2 regions of the Mesorhizobium sp. WSM3868 genome follow, and region 1 is predicted to be linked to the other one. Evidence: predicted binding sites of a transcription regulator. Region 1 holds the regulator's gene; the other holds the start of a gene.
What was found. Region 1 encodes LexA, which represses DNA repair genes until DNA is damaged. Its sites were predicted from a motif close to TGTTCNNNNTGTGTTCNG; they were not measured.

Region 1 (5,276 bases):
GTGGTGGCCGGCAAGGCAACGACGCTCGGCGATGGCATCGAGGCAGCAGCGCAGGCCATCGACAGCGGCCGGGCACTGGCGGTGCTTGACAAGCTCATCGAGATTTCGAACGGTTAGAATTTTGTCCGATATCCTGCGCAAGATCGAAGCCTACAAGCGCGATGAGATCGCCGCCGCGAAGCTCAGCGCGCCGCTTGCCGAGGTCAAGGCGAAGGCCAAGGATGCGGAACCCCCGCGCAGCTTCCTTGCGGCGCTTGAGGCCAAGCGGAAGGCCGGCGGCTTCGCGCTGATTGCGGAGATCAAGAAGGCCAGCCCTTCCAGGGGCTTGATCCGCGCCGACTTCGACCCGCCGGCGCTCGCCAGGGCCTACCAGCAAGGCGGTGCTGCCTGTCTTTCGGTGCTGACCGACGCGCCGTCCTTCCAGGGCGCGCCCGGCTTTCTGACCGCAGCGCGCGCCGCCGTTAGCCTGCCCGCCCTGCGCAAGGACTTCCTCTTCGACCCGTATCAGGTTCATGAAGCCCGCGCCTGGGGCGCGGACGCGATCCTCATCATCATGGCGAGCGTCGACGACGCCTTGGCCAGTGAATTGGAAGCCACGGCCTTCGATCTCGGCATGGAGGCGCTGGTCGAGGTGCATGACGAACAGGAGATGGAACGCGCGCTTCGCCTCTCGTCGCGGCTGATCGGCATCAACAACCGCGATTTGAGAACCTTCGAAACCAGCCTCGACGTTTCCGAGCGGCTTGCCGCCATGGTCCCGGACGACCGGCTGCTGGTCAGCGAGAGCGGCATCTTCACCCATCAGGACTGCCGGCGGCTGGAAAAGAGCAAGATCGGCACCTTCCTCGTTGGCGAAAGCCTGATGCGGCAGGCCGACGTGGCCGCCGCGACCGCCCTTCTGCTGACGGGCAAGGCGCCGGCCGAGGCCGTTTGAGGATGCCCGCGCTTACGCATCTCGGCGCCAAGGGCGAAGCCAACATGGTAGATGTCGGCGGCAAGGCCGAGACGACGCGCACGGCCATCGCCGAAGGGTATGTCACCATGCAGCCGGAAACGCTGGAGATGATCCTGGCCGGCGACGCCAAGAAAGGCGACGTGCTTGGCACGGCGCGCATCGCCGGCATCATGGCGGCCAAGAAGACGCATGAGCTCATCCCGCTTTGCCATCCCCTCCTTCTGACCAAGGTTGCCGTCGAGATCGAGCCCGATCACGCGCTTCCCGGCCTGAGGGTCACCGCGCTTGCCAGGGTTACCGGCAAGACCGGGGTGGAAATGGAGGCGCTGACCGCGGCGTCGGTTGCCTGCCTCACCATCTACGACATGGCCAAGGCAGCGGACCGCGCCATGGCGATTTCCGGCATCAGGCTGGTCGAGAAGACCGGCGGCAAGTCGGGCGACTACAAGGCAGGTCCTTAGCATGGCTTTGCTTCCGGTCGCCGAGGCGCTCCAACGCCTGTTGGACGGCGCGACCGCGCTGCCAGGCGAAAGCGTGCCGCTGGCCGACGCGGCCGGCCGGGTCCTGGCCGACCCGGTGGTGGCTCTGCGCACCCAGCCGCCCTTCAATGCGTCGGCGATGGACGGCTATGCCGTAAGGGCCGCCGACGTGGCCTCGGCGCCGGCCCGGCTCTCCGTGATCGGCATGGCGCCCGCCGGGCGTGGCTTCACCGGCTCTGTCGGCAAGGGCGAGGCCGTGCGCATTTTCACCGGCGCGCCGCTCCCCGAAGGCGCCAATACCGTCGTTATCCAGGAGAATGTCCGCGATCTCGGCGGCGGCAGCATCGAAGTGACCGAGCCGACCGCGGAAGGACGCAACGTCCGTCGCCGCGGGCTCGACTTCTGCGAGGGCGACCTGCTCCTCGAAAAAGGCCGCCAGCTCGATCCGGCGGCGCTTTCGCTGGCGGCATCGGCCAACCATCCGAGTCTCAACGTGGTGCGGCAGCCGCTGCTCGCCATCATCGCCACCGGCGACGAATTGCTGCCGCCGGGCAGCGCGCTCGGCCCCGACCAGATCATCTCGTCGAATGCCTATGGCCTCACAGCTACGGCCCAGTCGGTCGGCGCGCGCGCGCTCGACCTCGGCATCGCCGCCGACCGCAAGGACGCGATCGCGGCCCTGGTCAAGAAGGCGGTCAAGGCCGGCGCCGACGTCATCGTCACGCTTGGCGGCGCCTCCGTCGGCGACCACGACCTGATCCACGACGTGCTGACCGGCGAAGGCATGCAGCTCGACTTCTGGAAGATCGCCATGCGTCCCGGGAAGCCGTTGATGTTTGGCCGGCTCGGCGACATTCGCTGCATCGGCCTGCCCGGCAATCCGGTCGCAAGCCTGGTCTGCTCGCAGCTGTTCCTGAAGCCGCTTCTGGCGCGGCTGGGCGGCCGGTCCTGCCGGCAGGAAATCCGCACGGCCCGGTTAGGCGCCGCAATGCACGCCAACGATCTCAGGCAGGACTATGTGCGCGCCGTGGTCCGCGAAGATGCGGGGGCGCTGATCGCAACACCGTTCGGCATCCAGGATTCCTCGATGCTGAGGATGCTCGCCGATGCCAATGGCCTGATCGTGCGCCAACCCTTCGCACCGGCGGCTGAAGCCGGCGAGGAATGCAGCGTTCTGATGTTACGCTGAACAAAACGTCAACACATTCACTAAACTTTAAACGGTTGCGGAACACAACTGGAACAGATAGTGTTTGTTCTGGGTTTGTTTTTCTGATTCTGGTTTCAGAACCCATGGGGGCCGCCATGCTGACGCGCAAACAACATGAACTGCTGATGTTCATCCATGAACGGCTCAAGGAAAGCGGCATTCCGCCGTCTTTCGACGAGATGAAAGAAGCGCTCGACCTTGCCTCGAAATCGGGCATCCACCGCCTGATCACGGCGCTGGAGGAGCGCGGTTTCATTCGCCGGCTGCCGAACCGAGCGCGTGCACTTGAAGTGCTGCGCCTACCTGACTCGATCGCGCCCGGCCTCAATGCGGCGAAGAAATTCTCTCCGAGCGTCATCCAGGGCGGCCAAGGCAATCTCGGTCGCCAGATCAAACCCGCGGCGCCCGCACGCACGCCGACGCCCAGCAATGACGACGACGCCGTTTCGGCCGTCTCCATCCCGGTGATGGGTCGCATTGCCGCCGGTGTGCCGATCGACGCCATCCAGCACCAGACACATTCGATCACAGTGCCGCCGGACATGATCGCCGGCGGCGAGCACTACGCGCTCGAGGTCAAAGGCGACTCGATGATCGAGGCCGGCATCTTCGACGGCGACACGGTCATCATCCGCAACGCCAGCACTGCGAGCCCCGGGGAGATCGTCGTGGCGCTGGTCGACGACGAGGAGGCGACGCTGAAGCGCTTCCGCCGCAAGGGCGCCTCTATCGCGCTCGAGGCTGCCAATCCGGCCTATGAGACGCGCATCTTCGGTCCCGATCGCGTCAAGGTTCAGGGCAAGCTCGTCGGGCTCATCCGCCGCTACTGAAGGGCTGCGGCTTGGCTTCCGGCTTCTCGGGCTTCTTGTAAGGCGCCAACCCCCTCGCCTCACGCGAGTAGCGCCGCTGTTCGTGCCAAGGGCGGTACGGTTTTTCGACGGCGTATTGAATGGTTGCTCGCGCCGTCGCCGATTGCGGATCGAAGAAGACGGCGGCACTGCCGTCGCGCGCAAGCTGCCGCTTGGTGACGACGAGGATACGTGGATCGCGGCAGGGATTGTAGGCCGTGGCGTCGTTGATGACGATGAGGTCTGCGAAGTCGCAGGCAGGCCTGGCAGCTTCGCGGTTCTCGGCGAGCGCGACGATCGCGCCCGATGGATGCCGGCCAATGCAGAGATCGCCCGTGCAGTAAAAGGGCGATCCAGGCGGCAGGTCGACGGGATCGGCTATGTCCAGCGTGCCCTTGGCGAATGTCTCCGGCGGCACGATCGTTTCGGCCTTGAGCGCGCGTTTCCAGTTATCGGTAGTGAACTCGTTGGAGCGGGCACGATTGATGGCGAGTTCGCCGCCGCCGATCGGCATCGCCACCAGATGCGCGTCCTCCGAGATCAGCAGGTCCGGCGTGCGCACCTGCGGGATGATCATGACGGCCGCGGCAGCGAAAGGAATTGCGGTCAGCCTGAGCCACGTAGTCGCCATCGTGGCGATGACGAGCGCGATCGTCGCCAGCAGCACCGAATGGATCGAGATCAGGCCCACGGCATCGACCGGCGACCACTCCGAAATCCACGCCGAGATCGCGATCATGGCCGCCAGGCCCTTGCCCATCAAATAGAGGAAGGGCCCGTCGAAGCCGAACGGCATCATGACCGCGCTGGCGACGGCCAGAAACATCACGATCGTGACGATCGGCATGATCGCGAGATTGGCCAGCAGGCTGAGCGGCGAGACGCGCTGGAAATGCCAGATGGCAAACAGCGCCGTGGCACTTCCGGCAATGATCGACGTCATTGCGGCGCCACCTGCTCCGACTGCCAGTTTGTGCGACATGAACCGCAGGAACGAACGCTTTTCCGGCGGCGCTCTCACCTTGCCGGCGCGGTAGTCGGACCAGCCGGCATAGGCGCCGACAAGGGCGGCGGTTGCCGCGAACGACATCTGAAAGCTCGGGCCAACCACTTCATGCGGCGACACAAGGATGACGGCGATGGCCGAGATCGCCAAATTGCGCATCGTCAGCGCGGCGCGGTCGAAAAGCACGGCGATCAGCATGACGGCCAGCATGATGAAGCTTCGCTCGGCGGCGACCACCAACCCGGAGATGACGAGATAGGCGGCGATCGACATAAGCGCGATTGCCGCGGCATACTTCTTCACCGGCCGGCGTGACGAAAAATCCGGGAACAGCGCAAAGGCGCCGCGCAGCAGAAGCATGACCGTGCCGGCGACCAGCGCCATGTGCAGGCCCGAAATCGAGATGATGTGATAGATGCCGGTCCGCCGCATCGCCTCGTTGATGTCCTCGGGAATGCCGGCGCGCACGCCGACGATCAGTGCAGCGGCAATCTCGCCTTCGGGTCCGCCAATGGTGCTTCTGATGTGATCGGCAATGTTTTCGCGCGCGTTCTCGATGGCTGAGGCGATGCTCGTCTGAGCGATCGGGTCGGTTGGCGGAATGAGTTTCGGGTCGCCGAGGAAAAATCCACTGCCGCCGATGCCGGAAAAATAGCTGTCGAAGGAAAAATCATAGCTTTCGGGACGGACCGGCCCGGTCGGCGGCAGGAGCCGTGCGTAACCCGTCACCAGCGATCCAGCCTTCATGCCGGCCGGGATCCTGCGTGCCGAGAGCCTG
Region 2 (5,276 bases), on a different contig from region 1:
GCCGCGACCTCCCCCATCGAGGTGGAGGCGTCGGCGCTTTCAGCCGACCCAAACGCTGCTGCAGCGTCCACCGCTGCGGCGGCCTCCACAGGCGGAGCCTCTTCCGCGACCGCAGCCGACGCTTCCGCCGGGTCTTTCGCGTCAGGCTCCCTCGCGGCTTCCGCGATGGCGTCGGCAGGAACTACAGCGGCAGCCGGCTCGGATCCCTCGATCGTTGCCTCTGCAACCCTGTCGGTTGCCACGGCGTCCGTCTCTGCCGCCTGTGCAGCACGCGCGGCCTCTTCCGCCGCAAGCTTCGCAGCGGAGGCCTCGCGGGCGGCATTGTCCAGCGCGTCGAGCTTGGCCTTCACCTCCGCCGCCGGCTTCGGTTCGGCGCGATAACCAAGGCCTTTGAGGATCTCTTCCATGTCGTCGGCGGTGGCGCCGAGGATCGACATCATCGGCGGCGTCACCATGAAGGCGTGGCCGTCATAGGCGCCGTCTGGTCGCTGGCCGAGACCGGGCTTCCAGTTGGTCGCGGGGCGAATGAGATCGGCCAGCCGCTCTAGGATATCGACGCGTACGGCGCGGCGGCCGAGATTGCGATAGCCGGCGAGCTTGTAGAACGTCTTGTCGAAAGCAGGATCGATCACCACCGAGGTGCGGCCCGATGCCAGCGCATGCACCACGTCGCCGAAGCCTGGCTTGTCCTTGCCGTCGCTCTTAAGCGCCCAGAGCAGCGTCACCAGCCCGGCAGGCGCCGGCTTGATCAGCGCCGGCACGAAGACGTGGTAGGCACCGAAGCGGACGCCAAGACGCCGCAGCGCCGCGCGGCCTTCCTGGTCGAGCGACTTCATTTCCTCGGCGATGTCGCGGCGGTTGATGAGGCCGAAATGCTCGACGAGCTGGAAGGCGATACCGCGCGCGATGCCGGTGAGCTGCTCGGCGTTCTTCAAATCGACCAGCGGCTTCAAGAGCGACTCGATCTGGAAATTGACGAAACGCTCGGCACGCGCCGCGACCTTGTCGCGGGCAGGGCCGGTGAGCTGCTCGTCGGCAAGCAGCACAAGGCGCGGCTTCAAGGCCTCGTCGCCGGCAACCAGGGTGCCGATCGGCGCGCCGATCCAGCGCAGGACACCGTCCGAGCCCAATGCCAGATCGCCGTTGGCGCAGGCGGCGAAGCGCTCGGCGCGCGCCTCGAACTCAGCCGCGAGCGCCTTCTGGGCAGCGGTGCGCACCGCCTTGGCGTCCTCGCCGCCGGCGCTCTGGTCGGCGGTGAAGCGGAATCCCTGCAGTTCGCCGACGTGATGGCCTTCGACGAGCACGGTTCCGGTTGGGCTGATTTCAGCTTCAGGCATGGTATTTTCTCTAAGGCGCCGCATGAGGACGGAAGTCCTGCGGTCTACGAAGCGTTTCGTCAACCGCTCATGCAACGCATCCGACAATCTGTCTTCGATTTCGCGCGTCTTTTCCTGCCAGTGTAGCTGATCGGCCAGCCAGCCCGGTCGGTTGGAGACGAAGGTCCAGGTGCGGATCTGGGCGATCCGGTGCGACAGCGTGTCGATATCACCATCCGTGGTGTCGGCCCGCCGCACCTGCTCGGCCATGTAATTCTCATCGACATGGCCATGGCGTGCAAGGTCCATGTAGATCGAGGCGATGAGGTCGGCATGCTGGGCGGGCGCGATCTTGCGGTAGTCCGGCAGCGCGCAGGCCTCCCACAGCAGCGCCACGCGCTCCCTGCCGGTGGCTAACGTCCTGATGTCCGCGTCGCGCGACAAATGTTCCAGCGCCTGAGCGTCGACCGCCGGCAATGCCCGGGTCAGCCCTTCGACCGGCGCGTTGGTCTCGATCGAGCGTTTCAGGGCATCGAGGCTGGCAAAATCGAAATCGGCGGTGCGCCACTGCAGCACCTTCACCGGGTCGAAATCGTGCGCCTCGATCTTCTTAACCAGATCCTCGTCGAACGGATCGACCTGGCCGGTGACGCCGAAGGTGCCGTCGCGCAGGTGTCGGCCAGCACGCCCCGCGATCTGGCCTAGCTCGGCGGCGGTCAGGTTGCGGTATTGGTAGCCGTCGAACTTGCGGTTCTGGGCGAAGGCGACGTGCTCGAGGTCGAGGTTCAGGCCCATGCCGATGGCATCGGTGGCGACGAGATAGTCGACGTCGCCCGACTGGAAGATCTCCACCTGGGCATTGCGGGTGCGGGGACTGAGCGCGCCGAGAACGACGGCAGCACCGCCCTGCTGGCGGCGGATCAATTCGGCGATGGCATAGACCTCGTCGGCGGAGAAGGCGACGATCGCCGTGCGCCGCGGCAGGCGGGTGAGCTTCTTCGAGCCGGCGTAGGCGAGATGCGACAGCCGCGGCCGCGTCACTACCGAGACGCCCTTCAGCAGGCGTTGCAGGATGCCGTGCATGGTGGCGGCGCCCAGAAGCAGCGTCTCCTGGCGGCCGCGCAGATGCAGGATGCGGTCGGTGAAGATGTGGCCGCGTTCGAGGTCGCCGGCGAGCTGCACCTCGTCGATGGCGACGAAGGCGGCATCGGTCTCTCGCGGCATCGCCTCCACGGTGCAGACGGAATATCTCGCGCTCGCCGGCACGATCTTCTCTTCGCCGGTGACCAGCGCCACCTTGCTGGCGCCGACCTTCTCGCAGACGCGTGTATAGACCTCGCGGGCAAGGAGCCTCAGCGGCAGACCGATGATGCCGGTGTCGTGCGCCACCATGCGCTCGATGGCGAGATGGGTCTTGCCGGTGTTGGTGGGGCCGAGCACGGCCGTCACGTCGCGGCCGGAAAGGATCAGCGGCTGGGAGGGTTTCGGCTGGATATTCATCGGCTCGGAAATGAGGCTTTCTGCCGCTTGTTGTCGGGGACGCGGCGGTGCCGCCGCGTGTGACAGGGCACACATAGGGATTTCAGACGCGAAGCGAAAGCGGAATGTTCCCATCAAGGGAAAGCGGAATGTTCCCATCAAGAGATGGCGCGACGACAGGCAAGGTCAAAATCCGCGGTTGATTAACCGTTGGAACGAGTCTGGAACGAATCGGCGACGAATCACTGACTCACTCTGATTCAGGTTTTGTTCACGGCTACATGTGGATTTTTTGGCCATGAGTCTCACCACATGCTGAATCTGTGAATTGGCCCGTTTCGTGCTTGGCTCGCGCTGGTGCCGGAGCGTCGTTAACCTTTGTGGGAGAGCGACCGCGACGGACTTGAGCGCGGCCGCGAACATTATGAAATGGTTGATCTTTCCTAATCGTCGTTAATCTTTTTCGCGCTGTTTCCGGCGTTGCCCGTTAACTTTTCGGCCAAAGCCGGAACGAATCGGCGACGAATCAGCGATCTGCAAAACTTCCTGTTTTGTTCACCCCTAGATATGGTGTTGTCCAAAGCTTGTGCACCGAAAATCCACAGCTTGTGAACCGGGTTTCCCACAGGGCGCGGGGAGGCCGTTAACTTTTGCGTGCCAAATTGAGGCATGCCCACCCGGTGCCGCCGCTGCGCAGACAAAAACAGGCGGCCCGTTTGCGGCGGGCCGTCTGCCATCGGTGTCAGAAGAGTTCAGGCCAGTAAGATCTCAGGCGAAATACTGGCCGCCATTGGCGCTTATCGTCGAGCCGGTGATGAAGCCTGCGTCTTCCGAGGCGAGGAAGACGACGCAGCGCGCAATCTCCTCCGGCTCGCCGAGACGGCCGACCGGGATCTGAGCGATGATCGATTCCCGCACTTTTTCCGGCACGGCCATGACCATGTCGGTGGCGATGTAGCCAGGGCAAACAACGTTGACGGTGATGCCGGCGCGGGAGCCTTCCTGGGCAAGCGCCTTGGTGAAGCCGATATCGCCGGCTTTCGAGGCCGAATAATTGACCTGGCCCATCTGGCCTTTCTGGCCGTTGATCGAGGAGATGGTGATGACGCGGCCGAACTTCCTATCGCGCATGCCGTTCCATAGCGGATGCGTCATGTTGAAGACGCCGGAAAGGTTGGTGTCGATGACCTCCTTCCACTGCTCGCGGGTCATCTTGTGGAACATGGTGTCGCGGGTGATGCCGGCATTGTTGACCAGCACCGAGACCGGACCGAGATCGGCCTCGACTTGGGCGATGCCGGCGGCGCAAGCGTCATAATCGGCGACCGACCATTTGTAGACGGGGATGCCGGTCTCGGCGTTGAATTTCTGGGCCGCCTCGTCATTGCCGGCATAGTTCGCGGCGACCGAATAGCCGGCATTCTTCAGGGCCACCGATATCGCCGCACCGATGCCGCGCGATCCGCCCGTGACGATTGCTACCTTGCTCATGCATTTCCTCCCTTTGGTCGGAAGAGCGAATAGGGAGTGGCGAATAGCGAGTAGAGATCCTATGTCCCGTGGCGCAACGCCATTTCCCCTATTCGCTACTCCCCATTCGCTATTCGCTCAGTTCGCCGTTCGCTCAGTTCAAGGCTTCCACACACATCGCAACGCCCATGCCGCCGCCGATGCAAAGCGTCGCCAGGCCCTTCTTTGCGCCGCGGCGACGCATCTCGTAGACCAGCGTGTTGAACACGCGGGCGCCCGAGGCGCCGATCGGATGGCCGATGGCGATGGCGCCGCCATTGACGTTGACGATCGAGGGATCCCAGCCCATGCCCTTGTTGACGGCGCAGGCCTGCGCGGCGAAGGCCTCGTTGGCCTCGACGAGATCGAGGTCCTTGGCCGACCAGCCGGCCTTCTCCAGCGCCCGCTTCGAGGCCGGGATCGGGCCGGTGCCCATGATCGCCGGATCGACGCCGGCGGTCGCCCAGGAGGCGATGCGGACCAGTGGGGTGATGCCGCGCCTGGCAGCCTCGGCCTCGGTCATCAGCAGCGCGCCGGCGGCGCCGTCATTGATGCCCGAAGCATTGGCGGCGGTGACGGTGCCGTCCTTGTCGAAGGCCGGCTTCAGCTTGGTCATGGCATCCAGCGTAGCGCCGTGGCGGATGTATTCGTCCTGGTCGACGATGGTGTCGCCCTTCTTGCCCTTGATGGTGACGGCGACGATCTCGTCCTTGAACTTACCGGCCTTCTGCGCCGCCTCGGCCTTGTTCTGCGAGGCCAGCGCGAACTCGTCCTGGACTTCGCGGGTGATCTGGAACTGACGAGCGACGTTCTCGGCGGTGTTGCCCATATGGTAGCCGTTGAAGGCATCCCATAGGCCGTCCTTGATCATGGTATCGATCATCTTGTAGTCGCCCATCTTGACGCCGGCGCGCAGGTGCTGGGCGTGCGGCGACAGCGACATCGATTCCTGGCCGCCGGCGACGATCACCT

Region 2: a site for LexA is predicted at 3,007-3,024, ahead of CK221_RS13920 (helicase-related protein). Genes of this name have one in related genera too.

Annotation. Positions count from the first base shown of each region.
Region 1 is NZ_NSGB01000005.1:201,476-206,751, forward strand. It holds gene trpD (anthranilate phosphoribosyltransferase) at 1-117, shown strand, start outside; gene trpC (indole-3-glycerol phosphate synthase TrpC) at 119-934, shown strand; gene moaC (cyclic pyranopterin monophosphate synthase MoaC) at 937-1,416, shown strand; gene glp (gephyrin-like molybdotransferase Glp) at 1,418-2,623, shown strand; gene lexA (transcriptional repressor LexA) at 2,740-3,474, shown strand; gene CK221_RS10940 (ComEC/Rec2 family competence protein) at 3,458-5,276, opposite strand, start outside.
Region 2 is NZ_NSGB01000007.1:158,847-164,122, forward strand. It holds gene CK221_RS13920 (helicase-related protein) at 1-2,816, opposite strand, end outside; gene CK221_RS13925 (beta-ketoacyl-ACP reductase) at 3,564-4,286, opposite strand; gene CK221_RS13930 (acetyl-CoA C-acetyltransferase) at 4,420-5,276, opposite strand, start outside.